2 regions of the Latilactobacillus curvatus JCM 1096 genome follow, and region 1 is predicted to be linked to the other one. Evidence: riboswitches for the same ligand, from Rfam matches in the RefSeq annotation. Region 1 holds a riboswitch; the other holds the start of a gene.

The links. Region 1 has a riboswitch for thiamine pyrophosphate ahead of thiT (energy-coupled thiamine transporter ThiT). Riboswitches for the same ligand answer to the same signal wherever they lie in the genome.
Region 2: another riboswitch for thiamine pyrophosphate. It lies ahead of thiM (hydroxyethylthiazole kinase); the one in region 1 lies ahead of thiT (energy-coupled thiamine transporter ThiT).

What each region holds. Positions count from the first base shown of each region.
Region 1 covers NZ_CP026116.1:485,925-490,358, forward strand. The annotation lists gene LCU_RS02625 (hypothetical protein) at 1-18, shown strand, start outside; gene LCU_RS02630 (heavy metal translocating P-type ATPase) at 117-1,910, shown strand; gene thiT (energy-coupled thiamine transporter ThiT) at 1,969-2,571, opposite strand; TPP riboswitch at 2,620-2,716, opposite strand; gene xerS (tyrosine recombinase XerS) at 2,859-3,920, opposite strand.
Region 2 covers NZ_CP026116.1:1,464,692-1,469,125, forward strand. The annotation lists gene nagE (N-acetylglucosamine-specific PTS transporter subunit IIBC) at 1-1,356, opposite strand, end outside; TPP riboswitch at 1,584-1,689, shown strand; gene thiM (hydroxyethylthiazole kinase) at 1,761-2,570, shown strand; partial or broken gene thiD (bifunctional hydroxymethylpyrimidine kinase/phosphomethylpyrimidine kinase) at 2,563-3,367, shown strand; gene thiE (thiamine phosphate synthase) at 3,360-4,031, shown strand; gene LCU_RS07665 (sugar O-acetyltransferase) at 4,217-4,434, opposite strand, start outside.

The DNA of each region.
Region 1 (4,434 bases):
AAAAAGACCCCTCATTAATTTGGGGGCTTTTTTGTGTGCCACCAGATTGGAATTATTCTAATCTAACTAAAAATGTGTTATAATGTAAATGAATTCATAAGAAGGAGCGATTGACGATGAAACATACCATCAAGTTTGCCTTAACAATTAGTGTGGGTGTGATTGCGCTATGCTTGGCGTTTTTGCTACATGAGCCATTGTGGGCACAGATTTTAGTGAGTTTAGCGGGGAGCTTAGTAGCGCTCTCGATGTTTATTGAGATGATTAAAACGCTAAAATCTGGTCAATACGGGGTGGATCTATTAGCGATTACCGCTATTATTGCGACGTTAGCGGTCGGTGAATATTGGGCAGCATTAATGGTCTTGGTCATGTTAACTGGTGGCGACTCATTGGAAGACTATGCAGCGCATAAAGCAGGCCGTGAGTTAAAGACATTACTTGATAATTCTCCGCAAACAGCGCATCGCCTTGTTAATGATGCGGTCGAAGATGTTTCAGTCGATAAGCTTCAAGTTGGTGATCAAGTGATTATTAAACCTGGCGAATTGGTCCCTGTTGATGGGCATATTATTGCAGGAAGTGCTTTATTCGATGAATCATCGTTAACGGGTGAATCACGCCCCGTTGAAAAAGCACTAAATGATGAGCTCATGTCAGGCTCTGTGAACGGCGATACGTCGGTTACCATGCAAGTTGACCAATTAGCCGTTAATAGCCAATATCAAGCAATTGTACGGCTTGTAGAGACCTCTGCGGCACAACCAGCGCATTTTGTGCGCTTAGCTGATCGATATGCCGTGCCATTTACATTAGTTGCGTATGTGATTGCTGGAGTAGCTTGGTGGTTATCTAAGGATCCAGTACGGTTTGCAGAAGTGCTTGTCGTGGCTTCGCCGTGCCCATTAATATTGGCAGCGCCTATCGCGTTAATCTCAGGGATGAGTCGTGCTAGTCGAAACGGGATTATTGTCAAGGCTGGCACAACAATTGAAAAATTAGCGTCTGCTAAATCAGCAGCGTTTGATAAAACTGGAACAATTACGAATGGTCAATTGACGGTTGACCAAGTTGTGCCAGTGATTGGTATCGCACCAACCGATTTATTGCAATTGGCGGCTAGTGCGGAGCAAGAATCTTCGCATATTTTAGCACGGTCACTTGTTAAAGCGGCACAGGTAGAACAATTACAACCAATTGAAACATTAAAAGAAGCAACGGGCGCTGGGGTAGTTGCGACGCTGTCGTCTGGACAAACGGTTCGTGTTGGGAAACATCAATTCGTGACGCCAGATGCGCAACAGCCTCTGCAAGAACAAACCACTGTTTACGTTGCGATCAATGATCAATATGCGGGGTACATTACGTTTATCGATCATTTACGACCAGAAGCACCGGCCACGATGCAGACGCTCCATCAACTGGGGATTACGCGTTTGATGATGTTGACAGGCGATCAAGCGACAACTGCGCACCAGATTGCGGAACAAGTCGGAATTGATGACGTCCATGCAGGCTGTCTGCCAGTCGATAAGATTCATTTAATTGAACAAGTACCGCAAGACCAACGCCCACTAATTATGGTTGGTGATGGGGTCAACGATGCACCGTCACTGGCAAGTGCTGATGTCGGGATTGCGATGGGGGCCCATGGCGCAACAGCCGCAAGTGAATCAGCGGATGTGGTGATTCTAAAAGATGATTTAGGACGGGTTAGTCGTGCCGTTCAAATCGCGCGTGACACGATGCGCGTTGCTCGCCAGGCGGTTTTGATTGGGATTGCAATCTGTATTGGGTTAATGTTGATTGCCAGCACCGGGATTGTTCCAGCATTAGTGGGGGCTTTATTCCAAGAGGTTGTCGATACAGTTTCAATCTTATATGCATTACGAGCTAGAACGGATCGTTAAGGGAATTAAAAAGAGCCGTATTAACACCATTCAAGTGTTAATACGGCTCTTTTTTTGTTTATTTTTCAGATTGTACGTGTAAAACCATGTCTTTTGGTAAATATAACTTAGGCACCATGGCTAAACAAATACATAGAACGATGCCGGTTAGAATGAAGCTAGCGATAAAGCTGCCACCGTTAACAGTGAGTGAGTATAGCCAAGCATTCATACCTTTGGGAGCGTATGAGCCCCAATAAACGGCACCGGCTAAGAAGTGGCAGAAGTATTTTGCAAAAGTACCAAAAAATGCGGCCATCCATAAAAGGGTCATCGTTTTGACTTTTGTATGATTTTGAATACTTGCTTGAATAGGTCGTTGTAAGATACCTGCTAAACCAACAACCATGAAGGCAATGGTAAATTCTAGCAATCCTTGCCATACGTTCAAGACACTACCGTTTCCTAATCCACGTAAGATTAAGTCTAGTAGACCCCAGATTAAGCCGGAGACCATTCCAGGAATGGCACCACGGCGTAAACTGTAGATTACAATAGGGATAATCCCAAAGGAGACTTCGATTGCGGAAGGCCCCACTGTATGGGGGATGTATTCCAATGCCACGGCAAATGCCGCGATGATTGCCCCTTCAATCTGAATCAATAGACGCTGATGTTGCATAAAAATAACCCCTTTTCTTGTTCAACCAACACAAAAAAGGAGTTATCATTTCAACTCCATCACAATTCCTACGCTTGTCTTAACAAACAGGTTCGAAGGGTCTGATTAAAATCACTCTCAGCCAATGGCTCCCCTTTGCGATGGTTAACATTTAATTTTTAGGAACGCTTTCAGTATACTCGATAGCTGGTATAAGTCAAGCAATGTGTAAATCGACGAATTGATGTAAACCAAATGACTGTTAGAACGACATTGATAATCGTTGCCAAGAAGAGCACTAATAGTGGCTATTCAAGCTGGTCCATTGCCGAGCGTTGTTCATCAGCAACGACGTGCGTATATAAGTGAGTAGCTTGCGTGGTCGTTTGGCCTAGTTGGGTCGCAACAATTGTTTCACTATGAGTTGCCGCCATGAGATCAGTGGCAAGTGTATGGCGGAACTTGTGTGGTGTGAGACGCACGCCAAATGCTTCAGAATACTTCGCGACTAACTTTTCAATGGCATAGTTGCTCATACGCTTGGCGCTGCCACGATAGCGACTGACAAATAAGGCTTGTTCATTATCTTCTTTTAGATAGCGTGATTTACGAATCTGGCAGTAATCCCTTAAAAAAGGTAAACTCCACGGAGCAATTGGGACAGTATCTTGCTGTCCGCCTTTACGGATCACGGTAATTGTAAGTTGTTCAAGATTCAAATCGTTGATGTTGGCTTGGGCCAACTCTGATAGTCGGATGCCCGTTGCCAGCGCCAGTACACAGATGGCAATATCGCGTTCGCAATTTTGCTTGTATGATGCCAGTTGGCGATTAGAAAGCAAGTTAGGGTAATCAACTTGCATGAAGGTGATGAAGTCGTGTTTCTTTTCACCGGTCAGCAGTTGTTTGCTGATGTGTCGTGAACGTGTCGCCATTGTTTCTGAAGCTTTAAGTAGTTTCACCTTCTTCATGACGTTTCGGTAAAAATAAGGCTCACCATCAGCTTGTTCGGCTTCAATGGTTAAGAAGTACCAGAGCGCATTTAATGCGTTAATCGAGCGGTTAACGGCTTGAAAGGAGAGCTTATGGTTATTTTGTTTACGCTTATTCATTAGAAAAATCTTGTAGAGCTCAATATCTTCGAGTTTCATTTTTTCGAGTGCGGTCAGTGGCATCTGGTCGATAGAGGGGACCACGACGATCTGTTCATCAACTAACCAGGTGAAAAAGCGAACGTATTCTTGTAAGTATTGATAGAGCGTTGCAGAAGAGTAGGCGTTTGCCTGGCGGTTAATGTAGAATTTACGAATGTAATCCGGAAGATTGGCGAGTTGCTTTTCGCAGAGTTCTAAGTAACGTTGTTGATCCATGATGGAAGACTCCTTAATTAGCAGTTTAAAGATAGTTTAGCAAAAATGAGGTGAGAATACTACAAGTGTTGTTAAAACCATAATTTTAACAACACTTGTATTGCAAACCGTTCCGCGAACTGATGATCAGATGGTCTTATTCGACTATCTGCACAGCAACCTAAAGATCCTTATTCCGTTTAAAAGCTGGTATATCAACGTTTAAGGCCTTTTTTAACGATTTGATATGTGAGTTTTAAGGCTAAGATGTGTTAATATGCGTATTTACCAATTAAAATCTGGCATAATCGTCAGATTAATCACGGATTTGTGCCTGAGCTTAGATGAATTCTGCATTTAAAGTTAAGTTTGGCGATATCGGTTGGCCAGTCAGTTTGATTCATCATATTGGCGTTGAGTAACTTGTAATAGTTTATGAATCGTGCAGTGTAAAAAACAAACGCGTTAAGTGCGGTTCATCAAATCAATTGAATGATGTTGGATAATAAGTGGTTATTTTAGCGCTCTTTCAAGG
Region 2 (4,434 bases), 920 kb from region 1:
TTGGTTAACATTGGCAGTGTCTTCTAATTGTAATCGAAGACGTGTTGTACAGTTGTCAATCACTTTGATATTGTCTTTGCCACCGATTGCAGCGTAGATCCGTTTTGCTTGAACCATGAATTTATCATCAGTAGCGTCTGTTTCAACGCCAGCAGTATCTTCATCAACAGCATCTTCTGCTTCACGACCTGGTGTCATCAAGTTAAATTTCTTGATGGCAAAGTTGAACCCAAAGTAGTAAATAACTGCCATGACCAACCCTTCAACCAATAACATCAACGGTTGGTTAGCAACTGGGTTTTTCAAACTTAAAACATAATCGACTAATCCAGCACTAAATGCGAAACCGGCTGTCCAGTGGAAGAAAGCAGCAACAGCCAATGAAATCCCTGTGAAAGCTGCATGCAATACATAAAGTGGCCATGCAACAAACATGAATGAGAATTCAAGTGGTTCTGTCACCCCTGTAAAGAATGACGCAAAACCAGCAGCTAACATCAATGAAGCTGTTGCTTTACGGCGTTCTGGACGAGCATTTTTGTAGATTGCGTAAGCCCCAGCAGGTAAGCCGAACATCATGACTGGGAAGAAACCAGCTTGATACATCCCTGTCTTACCAATCACAGCTGAACCATTCGCAAGTGATTTCGCACCACCCAAGAAATTCCCGATATCATTAATGTTAGCAACATCAAACCAGAACACAGAGTTCAAGGCATGGTGTAATCCGGTTGGAATTAATAAACGGTTGAAAAAGCCGTATAGACCGGCACCAAACCAACCCAATTTAGAAATTGCTTCACCAAATGACACTAATACTGTAAAGACGGCTGGCCAAACAAAGTACAAGATAGCTGAAACAACCATCATTGCAGTTGCCGCCATAATTGGCACTAAACGTTTCCCACTAAAGAATGAGAGGGCCATTGGCAACTTCACGTTGTGGAAGCGATTATACATTGCAGCCGCAATTAAGCCGGCAATAATCCCGATTAAAACATTCCCTTCAATCTTACCAAAAGCTGGGTTTACTTTAGCGATGTCTGATAAACCTTGCATCGCTTGAATTGAAGCAGGTGCCAAGATTGTCTTAGGCACTAAGAAAGCGACTAAACCAGCAAGTGCAGCTGCACCATCTTGATCCTTAGACATCCCGAGTGCTAAACCAACGGCGAATAATAATGGCAAGTTATTTAAAATTGCACCGCCACCGGCTGATAAGAAAATTGTAAAGACGTTTGCGTTTGAATCGCCATTGCCAACCCAGTTCGCAATCCCCATTAAAATTGCGGCTGCTGGTAAAACAGCAACTGGCAACATTAATGAACGACCCATTCGTTGTAAGTAATTCTTCATAAGTTTTTCTCCATTCATTTTTTTCGTTAATATGATTAAATCATTAATGTAAACGATAAGCAAGCGCTTAACAATCGGTATAGACCTTTATAAATAGCGGTTGAAGCGGTTTCATGCACACAAAAATATTGGTCTATACCTAAAAGTTAACAAATGATATCTGATTCACCAAATAAAACGGTTGCATTCACCTACCACACTCTCTATACCGAGGGTACAAATTAATCGCTTTGCACTAGGGGTGTTCTTAGAAGAACTGAGATAGGTTTGTACAGCCTGATCCCTTTGAACCTGTAAGTTCAGACTTGCGTAGGAAAGTGCCTTTCTTTAGACTACTCACACCACTTTTCTATGCATTCGTGCATCGTTAAGTGATTTTTTTAGTTTTTAAGGGAGGTTTTTATATGGTTGTTTCAATGTTAGAAAAAGTTAGAGCGCTCAATCCAATCGTTGCTAATGTCGCAAATGGCGTCACAATTGATCAGGTCGCCAACGCACAAAATGCAATCGGTGCCTCACCAATTATGTCTAATGCACCAGAAGAAGCGGAGGGAATTGTTACCATCGCACAAGCCATTACGATTAATATTGGTAGTTTGTGGGCACCACAGATTCAAGAAATGATGGCCCTAATGACCGCCGCTTATCAACAACAAAAACCCGTTGTTCTTGATCCAGTGGCAGTTAGCTCACTGGCCTACCGCCAGCAAATTATCGAGCAACTATTAATACTTGACACACCAACTCTCATTCGTGGTAATGCAGGTGAAATTGCTTATTTTGCTGGGATAGATTGGCAAGCAAATGGCATCGACGCCGGGCATGGAAATAGCGATCCAGTCATTATTGCTAAGGCCGCGGCCAATCGTTTACACACCATAATTTTATTAACGGGTCCGACCGACATTATTACAGACGGTCAACGCGTTACGCTGATTTCAAATGGTACCTCACTTTTTCAAACACATGTTGGTTCAGGTGATATGTTATCGGGTCTCTGTGGTGCATTTGTTGCAGTTCATCCTGCAGATCCCTACCAAGCCGCTATCGAAGCAGCCGCCACATTTGCCGTTGCCGGCGAACTAGTAGCCACAGCAATGGAAACACCGCTACCTGGGACCTTCTATCCCCAATTAATCGATTATTTATTCCACATTACCCCAGCCAAAGTAGCAAATACCGTCCAACTAAGTGAGGTGCCTACTCATGAATGAATTCCCACAAGCTCTAACCATCGCCGGTTCTGACAGCGGTGGTGTGCTGGTATGCAAGCTGATATTAAAACTATCCAAGAGCGCCATGTTTTTGCAACCAATGTAGTTGTCGCGATCACCGCTCAGAATACGCTTGGCGTTCAAGCCAGTCTGCCACTATCACTAATCAATCAACAATTCGCTTCATTGGCTACTGACTTTAAAATTCGTGCCTGCAAAACGGGAATGTTGGCAGATGCTGAACATGTTGCAACGGTCGCTGAAAATCTACGCCATTATGATTGGGGGCCGCTCACCCTTGATCCTGTAATGATTGCCAAGGGCGGTGCACAGCTACTTGCCGACGATGCCATCGATACCCTACGTACTGAATTATTGCCGCTAGCCACAGTGCTGACACCCAACTTACCCGAAACCGAAGTTCTCACGGGCAGCCGCATAAAGACAACAGCTGATTTCAAACAAGCGGCCCACCAACTCCAACAAATGGGCGCCAAGAATATCATTATCAAAGGGGCCATTTAGACTATCAATCACAAGCCGCCGATTACGTCCTCTAGGCTGATGGACAAGATGAATGGTTAACTACACCACGAATTGCTACTAAACGAACACATGGCACTGGAGATACGTTTTCAGCTTGTTTAACCGCCGAGCTAGCTAAGGGCACCCCTTTGAAAGCAGCAATTCATATTAGCAAAGCCTTTATCCAAGCCGCAATTGCTAATCCGATTGCTGTTGGTCACGGCCACGGACCAACCAATCACTGGGCTTATCAGGAGGTTCATCATGACTAACATTTCCCGGGAAATGTTCCAAACTTATTTGGTAGCGGGTACCCAAAATACCGGTATGGATGATTTTCTAAACATTCTCGAACAAGCACTACAAGCCGGCATTACCTGTTTCCAATTCCGTGAAAAAGGTGCTGGTAGTCTGCAAGATTCCGATGCGATTTTAAAGTATGCGACAGCGGCTCAAGCCCTTTGCCGCCATTATCAAGTCCCATTTATTATCGATAACAATCTCGATTTAGCACTTCAAATCAATGCAGATGGTATTCATGTCGGCCAAAGCGATCACCCGTGGCATAAAATTGAAACGGCCAAAGCACACGGCTTAATAACTGGTCTATCTTGCCACACTGAACAAGAACTTCACCAAAGTCATAATCAACCGATACTTGATTACATTGGCATTGGTCCAATTTTTCCAACCAATTCCAAAGAAGATGCTAAACCAGCACTTGGCACTAATCGCTTGCGTTTCTTAACGCAACAAAGTGAACTACCGGTTGTTGCGATTGGTGGTATCAACCAAGAAAACGTTGCTCAAGTCGCAAAGACTACCGTGGATGGAGTTGCCGTTATCTCAGCAATCACCCACGCCACAGATATCGCTCAAGCCGTCCAAGCATTACAAAAGCCATGGCACCGCAGTACTGATGAAAACCAATCGTAATTAACCCTTATTACGGTTTGACCCATTCTGAATAGTATTTGCTGCCAGTTTGATTCACCAAACATTTAAAAAAGCCGCTAGAACCCTTTTTATAGAGTACTAGCGGCTTTTTCTCGGTGGTTTGCTGATATTTAGCTTAGTGCTTTGTTAGTGATGACTACTCCATTTAACACTACTCGGTAAACTTATTCATTAGCAAGGGCTTCAAAATAACTTGCTTTTTGCTGCGCCCAGTAGGCCTCTTCTGCCTCATCAATCGGCCGGAGTACCCGACATGGATTACCAACTGCAATCACGTTATCAGGAATGTCTTTAGTCACAACTGATCCAGAACCAATCACCACATTGTTCCCAATTGTCACGCCTGGATTAACAACCGTATTGCCACCAATCCACACATCAT